2 regions of the Arthrobacter sp. SRS-W-1-2016 genome follow, and region 1 is predicted to be linked to the other one. Evidence: riboswitches for the same ligand, from Rfam matches in the RefSeq annotation. Region 1 holds a riboswitch; the other holds the start of a gene.
The links. A riboswitch is a leader RNA that binds a small molecule or an ion and turns the genes downstream of it on or off. The one in region 1 is predicted to bind glycine.

Region 1 (5,883 bases):
CAGGGCAGCACGGCCCACGAAGTCGCTTTCCTTGGCGAGGGAGACCACGGGGCCGAGGCCTGCCGAGAAGGGGTTGCCTTCGCGGGAGAGTTCGTTGCCGTAGAGCGGCATGCCCGCTTCCAGGCGCAGGGAGTCACGGGAGGCCAGGCCGGCGGGGATCAGCTCGCCGTCCTGGGCAACTGCTGCGATTGCTTGCCACAGGGCCGCAGCGGCATCATTGTCCACGAAGATTTCGAAGCCGTCCTCGCCGGTGTAGCCGGTGCGGGCGAGCAGCAGTTCCGTCGTGTTCCCGGCAAAGGTGAAGGGCACCTCGACGGCGGCGTAGTACTTGAGCCCGGTGACGAGGGAGTGCTGTGCGGCAGGGACGAGGCGGAGGAGGATTTCTTCCGCCTTGGGGCCCTGGACGGCGATCAGCGAGGTTGCCGCGGAGGCGTCCTCGACGACGACGTCGAAGTTGGCTGCCCGTTCGGCCAGCGCCTCGGCGACAACCTTGGCGTTGCCGGCGTTAGGGACCACCAGGAACGTGGAATCGCCGCGGCGGTAGGTGATGAGGTCGTCGATGATGCCGCCGTCTTCCTGGCAGATCAGCGAGTACTTCGCCTTGCCGATCGACATGGCGGAGATCTTGCCCACCAGGGCGTAGTCCAGGAAAGCCGCGGCTTCGGGGCCGGTGACCCAGACTTCGCCCATGTGGGAAAGGTCGAACAGGCCCGCGGACTGGCGAACGGCGTGGTGCTCGGCCAGTTCGGAGGAGTACTTCAGGGGCATCTGCCAGCCACCGAAATCGGTGAAGGAAGCGCCGAGCTTCTTGTGCTCTTCGTAGAGCGCAGTGTAGTTCTCAGTCATCGTGAGGAGTCCTTTAGTTCTCGAAGGCTTCGATCGGAGGGCAGGAGCAGACCAGGTTACGGTCGCCTGCGGCGCCGTCGATGCGGCCTACGGGCGGGAAGTACTTGTCCTGCTTGAGGTGGTGGACCGGGAAGACGGCCTGCTCGCGGGAGTACTCACGGTTCCAGTCGGAGGAGACGACGGCGGCCGCGGTGTGCGGTGCGTGGCGCAGCGGGCTGCTCTCCACCGTCAAGTTGCCGTGGGCGACCTGGTCGATTTCCTTGCGGATGGTGATCATGGCTTCGATGAAGCGGTCGATCTCGCCGAGGTCCTCGGATTCGGTGGGTTCCACCATCAGGGTGCCCGCGACGGGGAACGCGAGGGTGGGTGCGTGGAAGCCGTAGTCGATGAGGCGCTTGGCCACGTCCTCGGCGGTGACGCCGGTCTTGGCGGTCAGTTCGCGCAGGTCCAGGATGCACTCGTGGGCTACGAGTCCGCCTTCGCCGGTGTAGAGGACGGGGAAGTACTCGTTCAGGCGGGAGGCGATGTAGTTCGCGGCAAGCAGCGCGGACTTCGTGGCCTCGGTGAGGCCTTCGCCGCCCATGAGCTTCACGTAGGCCCAGGAAATCGGCAGGACGCCGGCGGAGCCGAAGCGTGAAGCCGAGATGGGCACGTCGTTGCCTTCGGTCCAGGCCGCGGCATTGCCGGGCATGAAGGGGGCCAGGTGCGCCTTGGCCGCGACCGGGCCCACGCCGGGTCCTCCGCCGCCGTGCGGGATGCAGAAGGTCTTGTGCAGGTTCAGGTGGGACACGTCGCCGCCGAACTTGCCCGGCTGGGCCAGGCCGACCAGGGCGTTGAGGTTGGCGCCGTCGATGTACACCTGGCCGCCGGCTGCGTGCACGGAGTCGCAGACCTCGCGCACGTCCGCGTCGTACACGCCGTGCGTGGAGGGGTAGGTGATCATGATGGCCGAGAGGACGTCCTTGTTGGCGTCGATCTTGGCTTGCAGGTCCGCGTGGTCGATGGTGCCATCGGCCGCGGTGGCCACCACCACCACCTTCATGCCGGCCAGCACGGCCGAGGCGGCGTTGGTGCCGTGGGCCGAGGCCGGGATGAGGCAGACGTTGCGCTGGGCCTCGCCGCGGGAGTGGTGGTAGCCGCGGATCGCCAGCAGGCCAGCGAGCTCGCCCTGGGAACCGGCGTTGGGCTGGATGGAGACCTGGTCGTACCCGGTGATCTCGCTCAGCTGGGATTCCAGGTCCGTGATGAGTTCACGCCAGCCCCCGGTCTGGGAATCCGGGGCGAAGGGGTGGATCGAGGCGAATTCAGGCCAGGAGATCGCTTCCATCTCGGCGGTGGCGTTCAGCTTCATCGTGCACGAACCCAGCGGGATCATGGTGCGGTCCAGCGCCAGGTCCCGGTCCGAGAGCTTGCGGATGTAGCGCAGCAACTGGGTTTCGGAACGGTGCGTGTTGAACACCGGGTGCTGCAGGTAGTCCGAAGAACGCTCGACCGCGGCCTCCAGGACGAAGCCCTCGTTGGCTTCGGTGAGTGAAGCACCAAACGCGGCGAGGACGTCGGCGACAACCGCCGTCGTTGTGGTCTCGTCAACCGAGACGCCCACAGTGTCGGCGTCGATGCCGCGCAGGTTGATGCCCTGGGCCTCCGCGGCAGCGACGATCCCGGCAGCCTTGCCCGGGACGCGGACGGTGACGGTGTCGAAGAAGCTGCCGTGCAGCACCTCAAGGCCCGCGGCCTTCAAGGACGCAGCCAGGGTGCGGGCGTGGTGGTGGGCGGTCTCGGCGATCGCCTTCAGGCCCTCGGGGCCGTGGTAGACGGCGTACATCGAGGAAACGATGGCCAGCAGTGCCTGCGCGGTGCAGATGTTGGACGTCGCCTTCTCGCGGCGGATGTGCTGCTCACGGGTCTGCAGCGCCAGGCGGTAGGCCGGAGTACCGGCGTCGTCCTTGGAAACGCCCACCAAGCGGCCCGGCATCGACCGCTCCAGGCCCTTCTGGACCGCCATGTACGCGGCGTGCGGGCCGCCGAAGAACAACGGCACGCCGAAGCGCTGGGTGGAGCCGACGGCGATGTCGGCACCCTGCTCGCCCGGAGGCGTGATCAGGGTGAGGGCCAGCAGGTCCGCGGCAACCGTGACCAGGGCGCCGCGTTCCTTGGCGGCGGCGATCACGCCCGAGTGGTCGAACACCCGGCCGGAAACGCCCGGCTGCTGCAGCACGATCCCGTTGATCTCGCCGTCGGGCAGGCCCTGGGACAGGTCGGCGATCTCCACCTCGAAGCCCAGCGCCTCGGCGCGGCCCTTCACGATCGCGATGGTCTGCGGGAGGCAGTCGGCGTCCAGGACCGTCTTGCCGTCGTGGGCGCTCTTGTTCTTGTTCGCCCGGCGCATCATCAGGACCGCTTCGGCCACGGCCGTGGCTTCATCCAGGAGGGAAGCGTTGGCGATGGGCAGGCCCACCAGGTCCTGGACCATGGTCTGGAAGTTCAGCAGGGCTTCGAGGCGGCCCTGGGAAATCTCGGGCTGGTACGGGGTGTAGGCCGTGTACCAGGCCGGGGATTCGAGGATGTTGCGGCGGATCACCGGCGGAGTGACGGTGTCGTAATAGCCCTGGCCGATCATCTGCACGGCCGTCTTGTTCTTGGAAGCCAGCCTGCGCAGCTCGGCCAGGACCTCGACCTCGCTCAGGGCGTCCTGGAGCGTCAGCGCGACGTCCTGGCGAATGTCTTTGGGAACCGCGGTGTCCACGAGCGAATCGACACTGTCGTAGCCAACAGACTTGAGCATGATGTCAATGTCGGCCTGGCGACGGGCGCCGATATGCCGGTCAACGAACGTGGTGGAGGTTGAACTAACCGTCACGAAGGAACTCCATTTATAAGGCGGCGCAAGGTACGCCACAGCTAATCGGATTCCTCCCCGCTCTGTATTGGACCTGAGAGTTTCCGCGAAACGTGCTTATGGCACTGTCCGCTTGCACCGTCGGTGAGCGCGCGTCAGCGTGCTGCTTTCCAGAGTTGCCTTGCCGCGGCGGTGCGTGGGCCTGAGAGATTCCTGGGGAGGATTTGCTCCTACGGCGCCTGCATCACATGCCTGCAGGACTCTCCCGCCGCAGATCAAAGGCGTATTCAATTGTGTGAATCGACTGTGGTTGCCGGTGACGGCTGCCACAACTACCAATTGTCCTATGGACTGCCCGCGTCCGCAAATAGGGTTACCTAGCAGCCCGACTTTCCCAACTGACTGGCACTTGTTGTCGTTTTGGAGCCTCAAAACGACACCTAATGCGAGTCAGTTGGGTGGCCACTCAGGTACGGAGGCGTTCGACGGCGGCCAGCAGCGCACCGACGTCGGCGCTCCTCGCGCTGGCCTTGACTTCCGTATCACCGGCGCCGCCTTCGAGCATTGCGTTGAAGTAGAGTCCATCGCCCATGTACCGGACGGCTTTGGCCATCTCAGGCCCCACTTCCTCGGCCAGCACATCGAGCCATTGTTGCTGGATTCCGGCGAAGCGCCTGCGGGTTTCTTCATGGGCTACTTCCGCGAGGCGCGTGGCCGCTACAAACACCCGGTCCAAGGGCGTGTCGGCCCACAGCGAGGACTTGATGAAGAACGCGGCAGCACCTTCCGGGGCTGCCTTCATCGCCTCGATGTCCAGCGCGGCCAGCCCGTCCATGCGCTCGAGCAAGGAGCTGATCATGGCTTCCTTGTTGGGGAAATGGTAGAGCAAGCCGCCCTTGGAGACGCCTGCGCGCTTGGCGACGGCGTCCAGGGTGGCAGCCCGCTCCCCCACCTCGATCAGCAGGGCTTCAAAGGCATCCAGGACAGCGTCCCGGGCAATAGGTTTTCGCGGCATGGTGTCCATCATCCCTTAGTTCGATGCGGCAGTTCGATGAGTCAAATTGAAACTATACCGTCCAGACGGTACAGTTATATTCATGTTCACCCCGTCCACAACCCAGCACCCGCGTACCCCTTCGATCCACACCGCCCCGTGGCGCGACTGGGCTGCCCTGGCACTCCTGATGTTCCCCGTGCTGCTGGTGGCTGTGGACAATACGGCGCTGACATTTGCCCTGCCGCAAATCGCCCGGTCGCTGGAAGTCGGGGGCGTACAGCTGCTATGGGTCGTGGATGCCTATCCGCTGGTCCTCGCAGCACTGTTGGTGTCCATGGGAAACCTGGGTGACCGGATCGGCCGCCGCCGCTTGCTGTTGATCGGCAGCACGGGCTTCGCGGCCGTTTCCGCGGCCACGGCCTTCGCCCCATCGGCTGAATGGCTCATTGCAGGACGTGCCAGCATGGGCATCTTCGGAGCCATGCTCATGCCGTCCACACTGTCGTTGATCCGCAACATCTTCCCGGACCCGAACCGCCGCCGGCTCGCGGTTGCCGTGTGGGCCGCGGGATTCTCCGGCGGCGCCGCGCTCGGTCCGATCTTTGGCGGTTGGCTCGTGGAGCATTTCCGGTGGGGAGCCGTGTTCCTGGTCGCCGTGCCGCTGTTGCTTCCCCTGCTGGCGTTCGGTCCGTCCCTGATTCCCGAGTCGAAGGACCGCAACCCGGGCAAGCCCGACGTTCCCAGCGTGGTGCTGTCCGTCCTGACCATGGCCCCGGTGGTTTACGGCATCAAGGAGGCCGCCGTGCACGGGTTCGGCCCGGTTCCCGCGGCCTTCATGGTGTTCGGCTTGGCTATGGGAATTGTCTTCGTCCGGAGGCAGGGCTCGTTGGCATCGCCCATGTTGGACGTTCAGCTTTTCCGGAACAAGGTCTTCAGCACGGCCATTACGGCCAACGTCCTGTCCCTGTTCTCCATGACGGGGTTCATCTACTTCTTCGCCCAGCACTTGCAGCTGGTGGAGGGCCAGTCCCCCATGCAGGCAGGGATCGCGATGGTTCCCGCCCTACTTGCCACGATTGTGGCAGGACTGGTGGTGGTCCCCTTGGTCAAGCGGATCCGCCCTGGCCTGGTGGTGGCATCGGGATTGGCGCTGAGCGCGGTGGGATACCTCGTGGCCGCCCTGGGAAACCACAGCCAGGGG
Region 2 (5,883 bases), on a different contig from region 1:
GCGTAGACGTTCCGTGGCTCGAGCGACAACCATTTCGTTGCCTCCTCAGCCGCGCGGACATTATTACCTTCTAGACTCGCAATCTGATATTGGATGTAAGCGGTGCGCTCCGGATCTATGTAATCCTTAGATGCGACAAACGCTCGTCTAAGTGCTGCCAAGTCGGCACGTCGATTAGACATTTGTGCAATATTTGAGACAACGGCGCTGCTAGTTGGATACTCGTCATTGAGTTTTGTCAGTTGCTTCATTGCTGCGGCGCGTTTAATGCGGCCATTGACGGCACGAAGTCGTAGAAGATTACTCGATACTTCTGCGAAGGTCGCGTCGTCCCCGGCTTTGCTTGCTAAACCACTCGCCACGTGAAGGTATTTCTCCGCTTTATTGTAGTCGCCGTCAATAAGAGAGGCTCTGGCCTGAAGAACAGCAAACTGAGCGACGGGTTTGACTCCCTCTTCAAGGAGGCGTTCGATCTCAGTAAGTACCGCGTCAGGGTGCCCACTCGTCACTAACATTTCGAGATATCGCAACGAAATGTCTTGGCGACCTGGTGCAGAACGGGTAGCTCTCAAGGCAGCTGCAAGTGCCTTTCGCTCTGAACCCACTCGCAGGAACGCTACGGAGAGGTTATGGGCGCTGTCGGCATCCGCAGGGCGACGACGAAGAGCTGACCTGAGTATAGGAATAGCATCTTTGTCTTTCCTCTCGCTGAGAAGAATGAAGGCAAGAAGAGGTTCCTTATCCTCTGATTCCACTTGGTCAATAAGTTCATGGGCTTTCTCAAAATTCCCTGCATCACTTAAAGCAGCCGCAACAAGTAGCTTCGTCTGAGCGTCCACGGGCAGTGAGGTAGCGATCTCTACAGTCTTATCGAGATCTTGTGCGCGAAGTACAACTTCAAGTGCAACTCTGACTGCAACTGGATCAAGCAACTCCCCACTTGACGTCAAAGAAGCCTCTTTAAACACCTCTCTGGCGACCTCAACGGCTTCGTCCTGAAAGGAGCATGCCTCTAGCGCCTGAGCTAGACGGGCCAAGGCTGTAGTAGTTCGCGAGGTCTCGAGGGCCAGGCGGGCTCGAACTAGCGATTGCTGAAGCGCAGCCGCAACAACAGCATTCATTTCCGCTTCGCCATTTCCCCTCCTCGAAGTGTGCATGACCGAGTTATCGAAGGCGTTGCGCGCGGTGGGGCGCGCAGGAACAGGCTCTACGTTTCGAAAAGTAATATCGTTACTTACCGATTCAATCATACCTAAGGCCTGCATTAGGCAGCCTTCCTCTCGTAGCGGCGCGCTTGACGCCTTTCGATTTTCAAGTGCTGAATTACGATATCAATCCGCCGCAATATCCATTCAAGCTTTTCTTTAGACTTTCTGTCACGGCTGAACGGTGATCCTAATAATCGACGAAGCGGGTCGGGATGACAAAGAGACCTTAAAACAATTTCTAAGTCGTTACGCACAGACTTAGGCAGTTTTTCGACGATGCCCCCTAAGACATAATCGTATTTTGCACTCAAAACGTTCAGATCTCGGCGTTGCCCGGACTGAAAGTCGCTTTGGCCTTGTGACAATGCTGATTTCATGTCTGTGATCACCAGGCTAGTGAGAGAGAAGCCGGTCAATAGCTCGATAAAAAGTGACCCGACGCCATAGTAGTCCGCGGCAAGGAAATCGTCTGTCCCATCTCCTCCTTGCCAGAAAATAGCCTCGGGCGGTGAGTGGTGCAGATCTCCTCGACCCATAACGTAGGCATAGATGTCACGCGTCGGCGCTAAAGAAATATCTTTGGCGCGGCCTAAGTCGCCGAATCGAATCACGGGTTTAGATTTATTGACCATGATTAGACAGTTGCTGCATTTTAGATCTCGATGAGCAACTCCTCCCTGGTGCATTCGCATGAGGCTTAGCACAGCAGATCGCCAAAGGCTCAAGGCTTCCACTAAATCAAGACGCTCTCGTGCAACCGGGTCGTTACTAATCTCATCAAGGGAACCAGAAGCGAGAGCGAGTGCTTGATACGGGACGTCAATGGGGATGACAACGCCACCAGAAAAGGTCGCGTGGAGAGTGTGCGATCCACCCTCGAGAAAGTTGATGACACCATCGCAGGATTCAAGTTTCCTTAGGAGGAGTCCCTCATTCTCAAAGTCGAGGACTGCTGCGGGATCGTTTTTACCAGGTTTGAGGATCTTGACTGCAGCGCGCGCTCCGCCTGAAACAGAAACAGCCTCAAAGACTAGGCCGAAGTACCCTTGGCCCAGCAATCGCTCGATCCTGTAGTTGCCCATGATTTCACCCACGAGTAAGGAGGTCCAGTCAACTGGGGGCGATGTAGAAGCAGCGGTCATGCTTTGTATTTTGCTCTAAGTCGACTTATTTCGGCAGGATGTGACTGAAGAATTTGGATAACATCCTCTGGTAATTTCCCTTGGGCTACAACGATGTCTTCAATCGGAACGCTGTAGTATTGCGCTAGCCGCTGAGCAGCTTCCTCACCAACTGGTCGCTCTCCCCGTTCCATGCGGGACAGCTGAGAAGGCGCAACACCGAGTTCCGTTGCGGTGAAGCGCAGTGTGTGGCCTTTGCGATGGCGGAGCTCCCGGAGTAACGAAGCAACACTTTCTCCTTTGTCCATGAGTGCAAGACTACTTTTCGTTGCCAAGCTTGGCAACACTAGGGTGCCGGATGACCTCAGGTTGGGATACATCCGAGGCGCGAAGTGTGCTCGAGTAATGGCCTGGCGGAACTCGACCGTAAGCCGGTCCCCAGCTGCGTCAAATCTGTTTGACGTGCTCTGCAGCGGTGCGCTTGGAGGCGTCTCGTAGGAATGCCTTCTACGCTCCACCTGGATTTGTCTCAGAACCCTTCGGATACTAGACGTATCGACGGTCGCATGATGGTCTCGCGAAGGAACGGCGGAACGCTGTGAGTCGGCGATTCTCATAACTATGTGTCGAAACCTTGCGGTTGAATCGCGGTACGAACCTTTAGTTACGAGACACCTGGAAGGGTCGTGACGAAGCTGATCGGATGCGCGAGGGTATCGACCGCAACTTGCGATGGCACGGTGGGCGTCAACGTCCGCCCCACGTTTACCCCACGGAAACGATGAGAAACGATGACATGTCAGCGACCTCGCGCAGCAATGAAATTCCCTAGATTCCGCGGATTTTCAAGTCAACTTCAGCCCTTGGCGACCAATGAAATACGCCGTCCCATGAGAAGAGGTCAGGAGTTCGAATCTCCTTAGCTCCACAGTGAAGGCCCTTTGACCTGCGGAAACGCTGGGGTGGAGGGCCTTCGTTGTTGCTGGGGTTGCGAAATCACCAACCTGGCACTGACATCGGTCCCGGGTTGAGACGGGCTCCGGTGGTTCTGCCCCTTTCGACCCGTCGAATCCTTCCCCCTGTACGGGTGTGAGGAAGCGCAGCGCGTTGGGTGAGGCCCAGGTTGTGTTCCATTGCGATCTCGGCCGCGTTCTCCACCTGTCCCGGGGAGCCGCCCATGACTTCGGCCAAGCCGGCGGCGGCCATCGAGGAAGCGGAGCCGACCTCGCCCTGGCAGCCCACTTCGGCGCCGGAGATCGAGGCCTGCTCCTTGCAGAGCACTCCGACGGCGCCCGCGGCGAGCAGGAACTTCACGGATTTAATGTTCAGGTGACCAGCAGGCCCCTTCGGGCCCGGCCTCCGGCAGCATGCGTCCCCGCCGTCCCCCTAACCTCGCAAGCTCGGTCAGGGAACCCGGACGGCGTGGGCCCATTCGGTCGCGGAAACGTCCGCTCAGCGGGCGTCTACGCGACCGAGCATGCAGAGGAGGTCGGACCCGACGGGCGTATCGATCCGATCCCGGACTACGCTAGGTTCGCGACGCCGGGGTAGAGCGGGTGCGCGGCGGCGAGTGCCTCCACGCGGTGACGCAGGCCGGAGAGGTCGGCGTCGGCGATCAGTGCCTCGGCGATGATGTCCGCAACTTCGCGGAACGCCGCTTCACCGAAGCCGCGGGTCGCCAGTGCCGGGGTGCCGATCCGCAGGCCGGAGGTCACCATCGGCGGACGCGGGTCGAACGGAACCGCGTTGCGGTTGACGGTGATGTCGATCGCGGCGAGGCGGTCCTCGGCTAATTGGGTTCCTCCCCGCTCTGCATCGGACCTGAGAGATTCCGCAGAACGCATTGTCGCATTGTGTTCCGCTTGCACCGTCGGTGAGCCGGACCGAAGCCTGGCTGCTTTCCAGAGTTGCCTCGCCGCGGCGGTACGGGGGCCTGAGAGATTCCACATTGCTATCGGCAGCGGGTTTACTTGTGCATGGCCTCATGGATCTGGAGCGCAAACCAAAGCTGGGCCAACGTGGAGGTTTCGGTCATGTCGAGCCCCGTCAACTCGCTGATTTTCCGGATGCGGTAGATGATGGTTTGGCGATGGGCGAAGAGCGCCGCGGCAGTCTTTTGCCATGACCTCTGAGTGTCCAAGTAGGTCTTCAAAGTCACGATGAGATCGCCTTCCTGGCTTTGTTCATACGTGAAGATCGGGCCGAGCAGCCGCTGTACCAACGCCGTTCCCTCCTCGAAACTCGTGAGCCCCAGCCAGGAGGGGCCCTCGGCGTAACGGGTCAGGCTTACGGCATTGCCTTTCGCTGAACCGAGCGCCCACAGCGATTCCTGGAGTGCGCGTTGGACGCCCCCGGCAGACGTAGGCGAGCTGATGCCAATCCGGACCCCGGGCCCCGCGCAGTGGATCAAAACGTCATCCGTCACCCCCGCGGTTGCCGCTACATGAAGGGTGTTGAGACGCCGCAGGCAAGCGGCCTGAAGTCCGTGGCGCCACAGTTCCACGTGAATGTTCGCCAGCCGCTCGCCGTCGTCGGCCCCTATCGAAACCACCACGAAATTCTGCGCGGAAATCTCAAAATCGCTGAGCCTGATCTCCAGTTCCGCGATCCCGAGGCGCCCATCGAACGCCTGCAGGAGGAATTCGCCTGCTAGGCGGTGCCGCCCTTCCAGGGACAGGGCCGTTCGCGAGAGTTCCAGTCCCAGCACCGTCGCCGCATGCAGAAGCACGACGGCGTCAGGGTGCGGATCGCTTTTCGGCAGCACCACCAGCACCGCATTGGCGTGGGTGGGGATGTCCATCATCAACACGTGCCGGTCCCGAAGCCGATGCCATTGGAACTTCTTTCCGGTCATGGGTATATGTCCCGTCAGGGGGGCCAATTCCGCTTGCAGGAAGTCCGGCAACGGCTCACCATCCGGGTGCCAGGGATGGAGGCATCGCCGGTCCACGACGAAAAGCTCCGCATTGAGCTCAGCCGCGAGTCCTTGGAGAAGGCCTTGCCAGTGGTCCTCAATTGTTCCCGCCGTACGAAGCAAGTCATACAACCGTGCGGTCTGACGCAGGCGTCGCGATTCCTCCAAAAGGGAAGCTTCAGCCACGGTTCGCGCGATAGCGATGAAGGGCAATGGATACGGAATGCTAATCAGCGGCAGCGGCAACTGCTCGCAGGCCGCCAGGAACTCCGGCAGCAGCTCCGGAGCATGCATCTTTTCCCCGATGGCAAGGGCACTGGCACCTGCATCGACGAGCGCCTCGGCGAGCGCAACTTGGCCTTGGGGGTCGGCGGGGATGGACAGGCCATTGGTCATCATCAGTTCGCCGCCGGTGACCCATTCCCACAGCCTCGGCAGGTCGGAGGTGTGTGCCCAGGTGATCCGGTTGTCCCTACCCGCCGACCCGGCCAAAAACGTGAGTCCAAGCTGAGGTTCCGCCACGAGCTCAGCCACAGTAATCGCCATGAAAATGCGCTCCCAAATCGTTGGTTTCCGGCCGATTTCAGAGTGCTTAGACATTTGTATAAGAGCCTCGGCCATTTGTAGTCAATCTACCGCT

Region 2: another riboswitch for glycine. It lies ahead of BMF89_RS16770 (serine hydroxymethyltransferase); the one in region 1 lies ahead of gcvP (aminomethyl-transferring glycine dehydrogenase).

The regions. Positions count from the first base shown of each region.
Region 1 is NZ_MTPV01000026.1:88,029-93,911, forward strand. It holds gene gcvT (glycine cleavage system aminomethyltransferase GcvT) at 1-846, opposite strand, end outside; gene gcvP (aminomethyl-transferring glycine dehydrogenase) at 860-3,706, opposite strand; glycine riboswitch at 3,866-3,963, opposite strand; gene BMF89_RS06695 (TetR/AcrR family transcriptional regulator) at 4,152-4,700, opposite strand; gene BMF89_RS06700 (MFS transporter) at 4,783-5,883, shown strand, end outside.
Region 2 is NZ_MTPV01000065.1:17,147-23,029, forward strand. It holds gene BMF89_RS16750 (hypothetical protein) at 1-1,250, opposite strand, end outside; gene BMF89_RS16755 (protein kinase) at 1,265-2,350, opposite strand; gene BMF89_RS22005 (helix-turn-helix transcriptional regulator) at 2,347-2,637, opposite strand; partial or broken gene BMF89_RS16765 (L-serine ammonia-lyase, iron-sulfur-dependent, subunit alpha) at 3,440-3,643, opposite strand; partial or broken gene BMF89_RS16770 (serine hydroxymethyltransferase) at 3,853-4,119, opposite strand; glycine riboswitch at 4,130-4,244, opposite strand; gene BMF89_RS16775 (PucR family transcriptional regulator) at 4,296-5,789, opposite strand.